One region of the Brenneria izadpanahii genome, then DNA from elsewhere that is predicted to be linked to it. Evidence: predicted binding sites of a transcription regulator. Region 1 holds the regulator's gene; each other region holds the start of a gene.

Region 1 (4,261 bases):
ACGATCCGGAAATAGGCATCGTAATTTTTGGGCCCACATGTTCAAACATCCCGACGGACACGACCCGATCAAATTGTAAATCCAGATCGCGGTAGTCCTGCAATAAAATGGTGACATCCAGATCTTTGCAACGCTGTTGCGCTAACTTTTGCTGCTCTTTGGAAATGGTGACGCCGCTGACGGATACGCCATAACGACGAGCGGCATATTCAGCCAGTCCGCCCCAGCCGCAGCCGATATCCAGCAGCTTCATTCCGGGTTTCAGTTGCAGCTTCTCGCAGATCATCTGAAGTTTGTCTTCTTGCGCCTGCTCCAGCGTGGTTGCCTGTTTCCAGTAGCCGCAAGAGTATTGCATGTAAGGATCCAGCATCAGCGAAAATAGGTCGTTGCCGAGATCATAGTGCTCTTTACCGACAATCCATGCGCGTTTTTTGGATTGCAGATTAATCAGCCTTGCGGCGACAACGCGCAGAATGTCTTTCAAGTGGTGGGGAACTTTTTTATCCAGACCGGCGCGCAGTATGCGATGAAAAAACATATCCAGCTTTTCGCATTCCCACCAACCATCCATGTAGCTTTCACCTAATCCCAATGAGCCTTCACGCAATACACGTTTAAAAAAATCAGGATTTTTAACCTTTATATCAAAAGGGCGCGAACCGTTGATTTTGACGTCGGCCATGTCCAGCATTTCACGGACAATTTGAAACCAGGAGCTGTCATGTCGCGCCTGGTCTTCTACATCCTCTACACATGATGAACTCATAATTTCTCCCTACCTTGCTGCTTACGGTGAAAACTGCAAGGAAAGCATAGACAATTTTTTACCCATTAACGGCATCGGTGGGTATAACCCATCGTCTACCCTCTGAATGACAAAGAGGAAAATGAAGAGAAAAAAGCCGGTACGTAAACACGTAGGGGCACTCATCCTTAATATAAATACGCATATTCCGTATGCGTTTAACACTAAAGGATAGTTATAAATATGGTTGTTGTCGCTAAAGCCGCTAATTAGTTTATGACTGCTTCAGCCAGGGTACAAGTATAAATTGGCTGAAGCAGCGGCGGGACGCGTTGTTCCGGGCGGGATATAAAAGTGCGGGCGTAACTCAGGAATAACGCCGGTAATCGCGAAATGGACCGTCGGCAACGGAGCGGCGCTCGATTAGCGCCGGATGCACCTCGATGACCTGCGCATCTTCACGCTTACTGGTGATACGGTCCAGCAGCATCGCAAGAGCCGATTGCCCCAGCCGTTCTTTGGGCTGGTGAATCGTGGTCAGCGCAGGGGTGAAGAAGCGGGAATGGCGGACATTGTCATAACCAATTACCGATATGTCTTGAGGAACGCGAAGTCCCAGTTCATCCGCCGCGCAAATCGCGCCCATAGCCATAATATCCCCTCCGCAAAAAACCGCCGTGGGGCGATGTTTCTGCGCCAGAATTTGGTGCATCGCTTTATAGCCGGACTCAGGCTCAAAATCGCCCTGAACGATCCATTCGTCATGAATCTGAATATCGGCATCGCCCAGCGCTTTTAAAAAACCACGATGGCGGCCGCTGCCGGTGTTTCGCTCCAGGATGCCATGAATGGCGCCGATATCCCGGTGACCGCGCTCGATAAGATAACGACCCGCCATATAACCGCCTTCAAAGGCGTTATCAATGATGGTATCGGTAAAATCGCTGTGCGCCTGGCCCCAATCCATCACCACCATCGGAATGCTGCGATAGTCTTCCAGCATGGCGAGCAATTGGGGGGGATATTCCGCGCACATCACCAGCAGCCCGTCGACGCGCTTTTGCGCCAGCATGGAAAGGTAGGCGCGCTGTTTATCAATATCGTTATGCGAATTACACAAAATCAACGTGTAGCCTTTGGCATAGCAGCTGTTTTCAACGGCCTCGATGATTTCAGCAAAGTAGGGCGCTTCACTGGATGTCGCCAATAGCCCGATGGATTTGGTGTGATTGACTTTAAGGCTACGGGCGACGGCACTGGGTGAATAGTGTAGCTCTTTAATGGCGGCCCTTACGGCGGCCTTGGTTTCTTCGGCGACGAAACGTGTTTTGTTAATCACGTGCGATACGGTTGTGGTCGAAACGCCAGCACGTTTTGCCACATCTTTGATCGTTGCCATGTAAAAATGACTCCTAACCGACTCATTGCAGTCGTAAGTATATTGTTAATCGTTTGCCTACGTTTAAAGTTCTCTTTCTATATAAAAAGACAGAATTTCAGAAGGAGAATGCCGAATGTTGTACCTGAAGGGGCAAGGCTGACTTTTTCGACCAATACGCGGCGTGCCATCAAACAGCGGATTTTGTCCGATTTAGCACGAAAGTGGAAGCGGTAATTTATACTATTAGTGATATGCAGGTATGAGTTTTTTCCGTCGGACTGTGCAAGAATTGCTACAGTTATACAGTATGTTGTTTTAGCCCAACGTTGGCTTGGGATTACAAAGATGGTCGATGCTGTCTTCTGATAACTTGTATGCACAAAGGAAACGCCTATGGATACTGACCTGAAGTTGTCGCTGTTCGCCACCGTCGGCGCGTTGGTAATGATTATTATATTTAGCTTTGTGGCTGTGATGAATTAATTGATGGCGAGCCGTATGGCCGTTAACGTCATTATCCGTTCGGGCGCGTTCAATCGCGCCCGAACTTCTATATGGCTTTCAGCGAATAGTCTGCGGGGTGACGACGCGCCGCGCGCCGACATAATGATCCTGCCAGTAATCTTCACTCAATTTGCTGATGCGGATATCAGAGCCTGTACGCGGCGATTGAATAAACTTTCCATCTCCCAGATAAACGCCCACGTGGTCGGCCGCGCCACGGTTGTTGATGCGGAAGAAAACTAAATCGCCGCTTTCCAACTCGCTTTTTTTAATCGGCGCGGCGTCGCGCAAGTGATACATTTCATTCGCGGTGCGGGGGATGGGGATTTTTACAATATCCTTATAGGCGTAATAAACCAAACCGCTGCAGTCGAATCCGGTAAAGGGCGATGAGCCTCCCCAATGATAGGGTTTGCCCACTTGGCCCATCAGTTTATTCATCGCCGTCAATTTAGCATGCTGATAGCGTTTTTTATGGGCTTCGCTCAGCGTTAAGCCTTTTTCTGCCTCGCCTTTCAACGCGCTTTTTTTGGTCCGCGCGGAAGCCAGCCTGGATTCGTTTCCCGCATGCGTTTTTTTGAGATTGCGTTTAACTAATGCCGGGGTACTGCTTTTGGTTCTCGATAGCGCCGGTTCCGGTTTACGTTTCACGAGGCGAGGGGTTTTAACTTTAGCTGCGGAGTCGGTTTTGCTGGCGGCGGGTTCTTTGTTTTTTACCGGCGCCGGCGATTTTTGAGGCGTTTTCTTCGTCGGCTTGGTTTTTTTATGATCCCCGTCGGGTACGCTGTTCACACTGGCTTTTCGCGGCGGCAAATTCGGCGTATGAGGCGCCGCCTGTGCCAGATTCAGGAATAGGTTACTGAAAAACACTATAAAAATGGTAGTAAATAAACGCATGATAGCCGCGATCGATTATCGTCATTAAATCACTAAGTGCGCACAGTATTCCCGAAAACGGCATTATAAAAAAGTGGGATTAGGCGCTTTATTCACACAGAATAGTGAAAAAAAGTTAATGGCGATTTTTTCGATGGTTTTACCAGCAATTTTTGTTGTGAGTTTCATCACATGTAATCTATGGTAGGGTAAAGAGATAGCCACACAAAAAATGGCGTTTTTTTGTGGGCGTCGCCCTCGTTACAATGTGGTTGAGTAGATAGCGCTGTAGCGGCGCATCTGATGATACTCATGGTTAATGAACGTGACGTTAGCCATCCTATAGGTTTGAGGAAGCAAGAGAATGACGACAACGACAATTGAAAAAATTCAGCGCCAGATCGCTGAAAACCCGATCCTGCTGTATATGAAAGGTTCCCCTAAATTGCCCAGCTGCGGTTTTTCCGCGCAGGCGGTACAGGCGTTGTCTGCTTGTGGCGAACGTTTTGCCTATGTCGATATCCTGCAGAACCCGGACATTCGCGCCGAGTTGCCCAAGTATGCCAACTGGCCGACATTCCCCCAGTTGTGGGTCGACGGCGAGTTGGTCGGCGGCTGCGACATCGTTATTGAAATGTATCAACGCGGCGAATTGCAGCAGTTGATTAAAGAAACGGCGGAAAAATATAAATCCCAGCAGGAAGGGCAGCAATAAGCCCGGCGGAATGCGATGCGGATAACCGTTTGAGCGAAAT
Region 2 (4,261 bases), 2.3 Mb from region 1:
GCGGCGAGGCCGTCGGCTTTAATCACGATCGGTGCGCCTTTGCTGCGAACATAAGCCAGCGCCGGTTCTACTTCGGTAAAGTTCTGGTATTCCGCGGAAGGAATGTTATGGCGGGCAAGGAAATCTTTGGTAAAGGATTTCGAACCCTCCAACTGCGCGGCAGCTTGCGTGGGCCCGAATATTTTCAGACCGGCGGCGCGGAAAGCGTCGACCACGCCGATGACCAGAGGCTGTTCCGGCCCGACGATGGTTAAGTCTATTTGCTTCTGCTGCGCAAACGCGACCAGCGCGGGAATATCGGTTGCGGCGATGTCCACATTGCTTAATCCCGGCTCCAGCGCCGTACCGGCATTTCCCGGCGCGACATAAACGATATCCGCCAGCGGGGATTGAGCGGCTTTCCAGGCCAGCGCATGCTCGCGCCCGCCGTTACCAATAACTAAAATTTTCATGTTCGTCAGATCCTGGATTAATGGCGGAAATGGCGCATGTCGGTAAAGATCATCGCGATGCCGTGTTCGTTGGCTGCGGCGATGACTTCATCGTCACGAATGGAACCACCCGGCTGAATGACGCAGGTGATGCCTACGGCCGCGGCGGCGTCAATGCCATCGCGGAATGGGAAAAACGCATCGGAAGCCATGGCTGAACCTTTAACTTCCAGCCCTTCGTCACCGGCCTTGATGCCAGCGATTTTTGCGGAATAAACCCGGCTCATCTGGCCGGCGCCTATACCGATGGTCATATTGTCCTTGGCGTAGACGATGGCGTTGGATTTTACGAATTTAGCGACTTTCCAGCAGAACAGCGCATCACGCAACTCCTGCTCGCTAGGTTGACGCTCGGTCACCACGCGCAACTGTGAGGCATCGACCATTCCCAGATCGCGGTCCTGCACCAGCAGGCCGCCGTTAACTCGTTTGAAATCCAAACCGGGAACGCGTTGCTGCCATGCGCCGCAGGCGAGCACCCGGACATTTTGTTTCGCTGCCGTGACTTTCAAGGCGGCTTCGCTGATGGATGGCGCGATAATCACTTCAACGAACTGGCGGCTGATGATGGCCTGCGCGGTCTGTTCGTCCAACTCACGGTTAAAGGCGATAATGCCGCCGAAAGCGGAGGTGGGGTCGGTTTTGTAGGCGCGCTCATAGGCGTCCAGAATCGAGTCGCCGATGGCCACGCCGCACGGGTTGGCATGTTTGACGATAACACAGGCCGCTTCGGCGAATGCCTTCACGCACTCCAGCGCGGCGTCGGTATCGGCGATGTTATTGTAGGATAATGCCTTACCCTGCAATTGCCGGGATGTCGCAACAGAGGCTTCCGCTACATTCTCTTCTACATAGAAAGCAGCCTGCTGGTGGCTATTTTCGCCATAGCGCATGTCCTGTTTCTTGATGTAGTTCAGATTGAGCGTCCGTGGGAAACGCCCTGATGGTTTGTCGGTTGCGCCATAATAAGGCGGCACCAGCGAACCAAAGTAGTTGGCAATCATGCCGTCATAGGCTGCGGTGTGCTCAAACGCTTTGATCGCCAGATCGAAGCGCGTTGCGTGAGTCAATGAACCGTTATTAGCATCCAGCTCATTAATGATGGCGTTGTAATCGCTGCTCTTAACCACGATGGCGACATCTTTATGGTTCTTGGCCGCAGAGCGAACCATGGTCGGGCCGCCAATATCGATATTCTCCACCGCGTCTTCCAGTTTACAGTCGGGGCGGGCGACGGTCTGGGCAAACGGATAAAGGTTTACCACAACCATATCAATGGGCTGAATATCGTGTTCCGTCATGACGGCATCATCCTGACCGCGGCGTCCGAGAATACCGCCATGAACTTTCGGATGCAGGGTTTTAACGCGTCCATCCATCATTTCCGGGAAACCGGTGTAGTCAGACACTTCCGTGACCGGTAATCCGGCATCAGCCAACAGGCGCGCGGTGCCTCCGGTAGAGAGAAGCTCAACTCCTCGTTGTGATAACGCTTGAGCAAAGTCGACAATACCTGCTTTGTCAGAAACGCTGAGCAGAGCACGGCGGATAGGACGAGGTTGTTGCATGATGATGTATCCCTTGGATTGGGTAGTCAGTAAAGAACAGTACGTGAATATCGTCTTTTTCTTCATTAATAATGCATCCCAGCAAGATAAAGAAAAATATTCAGTTAGCGTTCACAGTAAAAGATGGTGCGTTTTTCGCGGGAGAATTGTAGCGAAAACGTTTGCGTGATGCTCGTCTAATTTCAGCAAGAAACCGAACTGTGGATAAGCTTGTGCACAAATGGGTATAAACCGGCCTTTTGCTGTGTAATTCAGCAAATGGTTTTTTTTATGCAAATTACCTATTGCGACCTGCTCAGAAGTCCCTATAATGCGCTCCCACTGACACGGCAACGGCGCTCGCGCTGTTGTGCGGCAAGTCGGAAGCCAGGCAATAATCGCTTGACTTCACTGCGGAAAAGCATAGTATATGCCGCCCGCGCCACAGGATATTGTGGCACTGCTCTTTAACAATTCAATCAGACAATCTGTGTGGGCACTCACAAGACCGTATCGGCAACGATATAAAAAAGTCTTGAAGAGTGACAACAGTAAATTCATTACGAATAAACAGTTATTAATTCTTTGAGCACAGCTTTTAATTAAGCGAATCAAACAAATCTTAAATTGAAGAGTTTGATCATGGCTCAGATTGAACGCTGGCGGCAGGCCTAACACATGCAAGTCGAGCGGCAGCGGGAAGAAGCTTGCTTCTTTGCCGGCGAGCGGCGGACGGGTGAGTAACGTCTGGGGATCTGCCCGATGGAGGGGGATAACTACTGGAAACGGTAGCTAATACCGCATAACGTCGCAAGACCAAAGTGGGGGACCTTCGGGCCTCACACCATCGGATGAACCCAGATGGGATTAGCTAGTAGGCGGGGTAATGGCCCACCTAGGCGACGATCCCTAGCTGGTCTGAGAGGATGACCAGCCACACTGGAACTGAGACACGGTCCAGACTCCTACGGGAGGCAGCAGTGGGGAATATTGCACAATGGGGGAAACCCTGATGCAGCCATGCCGCGTGTGTGAAGAAGGCCTTCGGGTTGTAAAGCACTTTCAGCGGGGAGGAAGGGGATAAGGTTAATAGCCTTATTCATTGACGTTACCCGCAGAAGAAGCACCGGCTAACTCCGTGCCAGCAGCCGCGGTAATACGGAGGGTGCAAGCGTTAATCGGAATGACTGGGCGTAAAGCGCACGCAGGCGGTCTGTTAAGTTGGATGTGAAATCCCCGGGCTTAACCTGGGAACTGCATTCAAGACTGGCAGGCTAGAGTCTCGTAGAGGGGGGTAGAATTCCAGGTGTAGCGGTGAAATGCGTAGAGATCTGGAGGAATACCGGTGGCGAAGGCGGCCCCCTGGACGAAGACTGACGCTCAGGTGCGAAAGCGTGGGGAGCAAACAGGATTAGATACCCTGGTAGTCCACGCCGTAAACGATGTCGACTTGGAGGCTGTGGTCTTGAACCGTGGCTTCCGGAGCTAACGCGTTAAGTCGACCGCCTGGGGAGTACGGCCGCAAGGTTAAAACTCAAATGAATTGACGGGGGCCCGCACAAGCGGTGGAGCATGTGGTTTAATTCGATGCAACGCGAAGAACCTTACCTACTCTTGACATCCAGAGAAGTTTGCAGAGATGCGAACGTGCCTTCGGGAGCTCTGAGACAGGTGCTGCATGGCTGTCGTCAGCTCGTGTTGTGAAATGTTGGGTTAAGTCCCGCAACGAGCGCAACCCTTATCCTTTGTTGCCAGCGATTTGGTCGGGAACTCAAAGGAGACTGCCGGTGATAAACCGGAGGAAGGTGGGGATGACGTCAAGTCATCATGGCCCTTACGAGTAGGGCTACACACGTGCTACAATGGCGCATACAAAGAGAAGCGACCTCGCGAGAGCAAGCGGACCTCATAAAGTGCGTCGTAGTCCGGATTGGAGTCTGCAACTCGACTCCATGAAGTCGGAATCGCTAGTAATCGTAGATCAGAATGCTACGGTGAATACGTTCCCGGGCCTTGTACACACCGCCCGTCACACCATGGGAGTGGGTTGCAAAAGAAGTAGGTAGCTTAACCTTCGGGGGGGCGCTTACCACTTTGTGATTCATGACTGGGGTGAAGTCGTAACAAGGTAACCGTAGGGGAACCTGCGGTTGGATCACCTCCTTACCAAAAGCCTGATACAGGTTAGTGCAGTGTCCACACAGATTGTCTGATGAAAATGAC
Region 3 (4,261 bases), 2.5 Mb from region 1:
ATTGAGAATCCAGCCGGGAAAGCGTTAACAGTTGATCCACCAGCCGCGTGGCGCGATCTATTCCTTCGTCCAGATTATTCAGCGCCCGACGACGTACGATCTCGTCGTCATCGGACAACTGCGCCAGTTCCGTCTGCACCTTCAGGGCCGCCAGCGGGCTGCGCAACTCATGGGCGGCATCGGAGGTAAAGCGACGCTCGCGCAACAGCATGTCGCTGATGCGGGTAAACAGGTTGTTCAGCTCATTGACCAGCGGCAGAACTTCCTTGGGTATCGCACGGGTATCAAGCGGCGCGTCCTCTTCAGGAGGACGCCGGCTAAGCTGTCTGGCGATGAGCTTAAGCGGCGACAGTTCACGGGAAATCAGCCAGAACATCAGTAGCAGCATAACCGGCAGGGCAAATAGCCAGGGCATGAGATTAGTCTTTACGATATCCAGAACCCTATCCCGACGGTATTCCCATTCCTGCCCGACAACGACGATATAGCGGTTATCTTCCGTCGCCAGCCATACCATACGCCATTTATCATCATCGTCGCGCAGCCTGCCGTCGGTAAACCCATTTTGCGAGTAGTTAAAGATGAAATCTTTACCGTTCTCGCCATCATTCAGCACCATCCGGCCATCCCGGGTGAATAGCGCAAAGGCCAGCGCATCTTCTTCCTGATTGCCTCGATGATGGCGCGCCAGCTTTTTGGTTTTCGGCAGTGACTGGGGATTGGCGCTTAACTCTTTGGGATTTACAGTGGCCAGCCGTTTGGCAAATAGCATTTGCTGGGTATCGAACAGTTCATTAATCGTATGGCGTGTTTGATGCCAGGACAGGAGTCCGGCTATCCCCCAACAGACCAGCGTCAGCAAAATAAATCCGATAGCCAGCCGCAGGCGCAGGCTGAGAGACTTCATGACGCCTCTCCCAGAATATAGCCGACGCCGTGTACCGTGCGGATGAAGCCGCTGCCCAGCTTTTTGCGTAAATGATGGATATGCACTTCGACAGCGTTGCTGGATACGTCATCATCCCAGCCATACAGTTTTTCTTCCAACTGCGCGCGCGTCAATACGCGGCCGGGATTCATCAGAAACAGTTCAAGCAGCGCCAACTCGCGGGATTTAAGTACCTGCGGTTCGTTGTTTAAAGTTACGGTACGAGATCCCAGCTCAAGAGATACGGCGCCATGCGTCAGTACGGGCTGAAGCTGTCCGTGCCGACGACGGATCAGCGCTTGTAGGCGCGCGGCGACCTCCGTCAGGGCAAAGGGTTTACTCAGATAGTCGTCAGCGCCCTGTTGCAACCCCTCAACGCGCTGCTCCAACGCGTCTCGGGCGGTGAGGACCAGTACCGGTTCATCGTGTCTGGCCTGGCGCCATTGCCGCAGAATATCCAACCCGTCTATTTCCGGCAGGCTGAGATCGAGCACCACCGCATCATAAGGTGCCGCGTCTATGGCCGCGGCGCCTGCTTTACCTTGCGTAAACCAGTCAACATTAAAACCAAGTTTGGTTAGTCCGGCTTTAAGCCCGTCGCCAATCAGACGATCGTCTTCGATTAACAAAATTCTCATGGCTGCTCCATGCATTCTTGTCTTGGGTTTTTATACGAAATAGCGTGACGGCATGTACAGGTAAAATCGCCAGAATCGGGCAATAACGACAAGATAAACAAATAAAATCACCGGCGGCCATTTCTTAAGATGCTGTTAAGAACCATTTGTTTTAATGCTGCCTGAAAACCGAACTACGATGAAAATACATGGAATAAGGAAGGTAGAGCATGAAAAAAACAATCGCACTTTTCGCCATTACGGCCCTGATTTCCGCACCGGTCTTCGCTGCCCAGACTGGGGGCTTGGTAAGCCCTGATTCTTCGGCCGTCAGCGCGCCGCAAGGCGGATTTTCAGGCCCGAACAGCAGCGCGACCACGGTAGACAAGGCTCTGGAGATGAAAGATGACAGTTGGATTACTCTGACAGGTAATATAGAACAGCGCATCGGCAATGACGATTACCTGTTCCGTGATGCAACGGGCACGATAAGAGTAGAGATCGATCATAAGCGTTGGAACGGGCAGAACGTTTCTCCCACGGATAAAGTCGAGATTCAGGGCGAGCTGGATAAAGATTTCAACTCCGTTGAGCTGGAAGTAAAACATATCCGTAAACTTTGAACTCCGGGCTTGAATATTGGGCCAGGCGAGCATAAATCCTGATGCCTTGCGTTTAAGCCGGGATCACGGCGCGGGGTATCCTAAACGTTAACCCCGCCGCTGTGTTCCCTTACAAAAACGCGTGCGTTTTTACACGCCGCAAGCGGCGCCTGTTAGGTCGAACCGCGTAGAGGCGGGCAATATCAAACTGGTATTAGGCATGTTCCGCCTTTTGCATCGGCCTAGCTTTTTGTGCGTTGCGTTTATTCGCATTTCTCCGCGGTTTTTACCGTCGGTATCTTCAATTTTACTTCACGTCAGCGAAACGTTTCGATAACGATCACAATTTTACTATCTCTCCTTTGCCTTTCCGTATTCTCTTTTCCTACAATCTTTACCAGCGAAACGTTTCGCTGGTGGGGTGAATCAATGAAAAAAGCCGTATTGCTGAATGCAGATATATCTTCCGTAATTTCCCGTTTGGGTCATACCGATCGGGTGGTGATTGGCGACGCTGGCTTGCCTATTCCCGATACGACAACGCGAATCGATATGGCATTGACTCACAACATCCCCACCTTTTTACAGGTTGTGGAGGCCGTCACCAGCGAGATGCAGGTCGAGGCCGCGATTCTTGCGGAAGAAATGGCGGAAAAAAATCCAACACTCCATAACGCGTTACTCGATCAATTGAAACAGCTTGAGCGACATCAGGGAAACTCAATCGAATTGCATTATGTCAGCCATGAGGATTTCAAAATTCAAAGCGGAAAAAGCCGGGCCATCATTCGCAGCGGAGAATGCTCTCCGTATGCCAATGTCATTCTTTGCGCAGGCGTAACGTTCTGAGGCATCAATGCAACCTTTACTGCAACTGCAAGGCATTACCAAAACTTTTCCCGGCGTTAAGGCGCTTTCCGGGGCGGCGTTGAATGTTTATCCGGGCAAGGTGATGGCGCTGGTGGGCGAAAATGGCGCCGGTAAATCCACCATGATGAAAGTGTTGACCGGTATCTACCAGAAAGACGCCGGCAGCGTGCGTTTTCTGGGAAAAGAAGTGGAGTTCAGCGGTCCGAAAGCCTCTCAGGACGCCGGAATTGGTATTATTCATCAGGAACTCAACCTTATCCCCCAGCTTACTATCGCCGAAAATATTTTTCTCGGACGTGAGTTCACCAACCGCTTTGGCCGTATTGACTGGAATAAGATGTACGCGGAAGCGGACAAACTGCTGAAGCGTTTGAACCTGCGGTATGACAGCCGGCGTATGGTTGGCGATCTGTCGATTGGCGATCAGCAAATGGTGGAGATCGCCAAAGTGCTGAGTTTTGAATCAAAAGTCATCATCATGGATGAGCCTACCGATGCGCTGACCGATACCGAAACCGCATCGTTATTCAGCGTAATTAAAGAGTTACAGGCTCAGGGGCGCGGCATTGTTTATATTTCTCACCGTCTGAAAGAGATCTTTGAAATATGCGATGACGTGACCGTATTTCGCGACGGCCAGTTTATCGGCGAATGCCCGGTTAGCGATTTGCAGGAAGATCGGCTGATTGAAATGATGGTCGGCCGCAAACTGGAAGATCAATATCCTCGCCTGAATCAGCCGCCGGGACACGTTCGCTTACAGGTGAAGAATCTTTCCGGGCCAGGCGTCGATAACGTCAGCTTTACCGTACGCAAAGGGGAAATTCTTGGCGTTGCGGGGTTAATGGGCGCCGGGCGTACCGAATTAATGAAAATACTTTACGGCGCACTGCCGCGGTCCGGCGGTTATGTGGCGCTGGATGGGCGGGAGGTCGTGACACGTAAACCGCAGGATGGTCTGGCCAACGGTATTGTCTATATTTCTGAAGATCGAAAACGCGACGGTTTGGTATTAGGCATGTCGGTCAAAGAGAATATGTCGTTAACTGCACTGCGTTATTTCAGCCGTCGCGGCGGTCAGATTAAACATCCGCAAGAGCAGCTGGCCGTCGGCGATTTTATCCGCCTGTTTAATATCAAAACTCCGTCTATGGAGCAGCCTGTCGGGCTGTTGTCCGGCGGTAATCAACAGAAAGTCGCCATCGCCCGCGGATTGATGACCCGCCCCAACGTGTTGATTCTTG

Evidence for each region. The regulator PurR, encoded in region 1, represses purine synthesis genes. The targets are predictions, from matches to a motif close to CANGCAAACGTTTGCNTG.
Region 2: the regulator PurR is predicted to act here: its motif matches at 2,210-2,227, upstream of purH (bifunctional phosphoribosylaminoimidazolecarboxamide formyltransferase/IMP cyclohydrolase).
Region 3: the regulator PurR is predicted to act here: its motif matches at 2,546-2,563, upstream of rbsD (D-ribose pyranase).

What each region holds. Positions count from the first base shown of each region.
Region 1 is NZ_CP050854.1:2,697,580-2,701,840, reverse strand. It holds partial or broken gene cfa (cyclopropane fatty acyl phospholipid synthase) at 1-766, opposite strand, end outside; gene purR (HTH-type transcriptional repressor PurR) at 1,113-2,144, opposite strand; gene cydH (cytochrome bd-I oxidase subunit CydH) at 2,520-2,609, shown strand; gene HC231_RS12140 (C40 family peptidase) at 2,688-3,527, opposite strand; gene grxD (Grx4 family monothiol glutaredoxin) at 3,871-4,221, shown strand.
Region 2 is NZ_CP050854.1:4,974,331-4,978,591, reverse strand. It holds gene purD (phosphoribosylamine--glycine ligase) at 1-452, opposite strand, end outside; gene purH (bifunctional phosphoribosylaminoimidazolecarboxamide formyltransferase/IMP cyclohydrolase) at 470-2,059, opposite strand; rRNA gene HC231_RS22265 (16S ribosomal RNA) at 2,663-4,204, shown strand.
Region 3 is NZ_CP050854.1:5,227,711-5,231,971, reverse strand. It holds gene qseC (quorum sensing histidine kinase QseC) at 1-907, opposite strand, end outside; gene qseB (quorum sensing response regulator transcription factor QseB) at 904-1,566, opposite strand; gene HC231_RS23345 (YgiW/YdeI family stress tolerance OB fold protein) at 1,776-2,168, shown strand; gene rbsD (D-ribose pyranase) at 2,577-2,996, shown strand; gene rbsA (ribose ABC transporter ATP-binding protein RbsA) at 3,004-4,261, shown strand, end outside.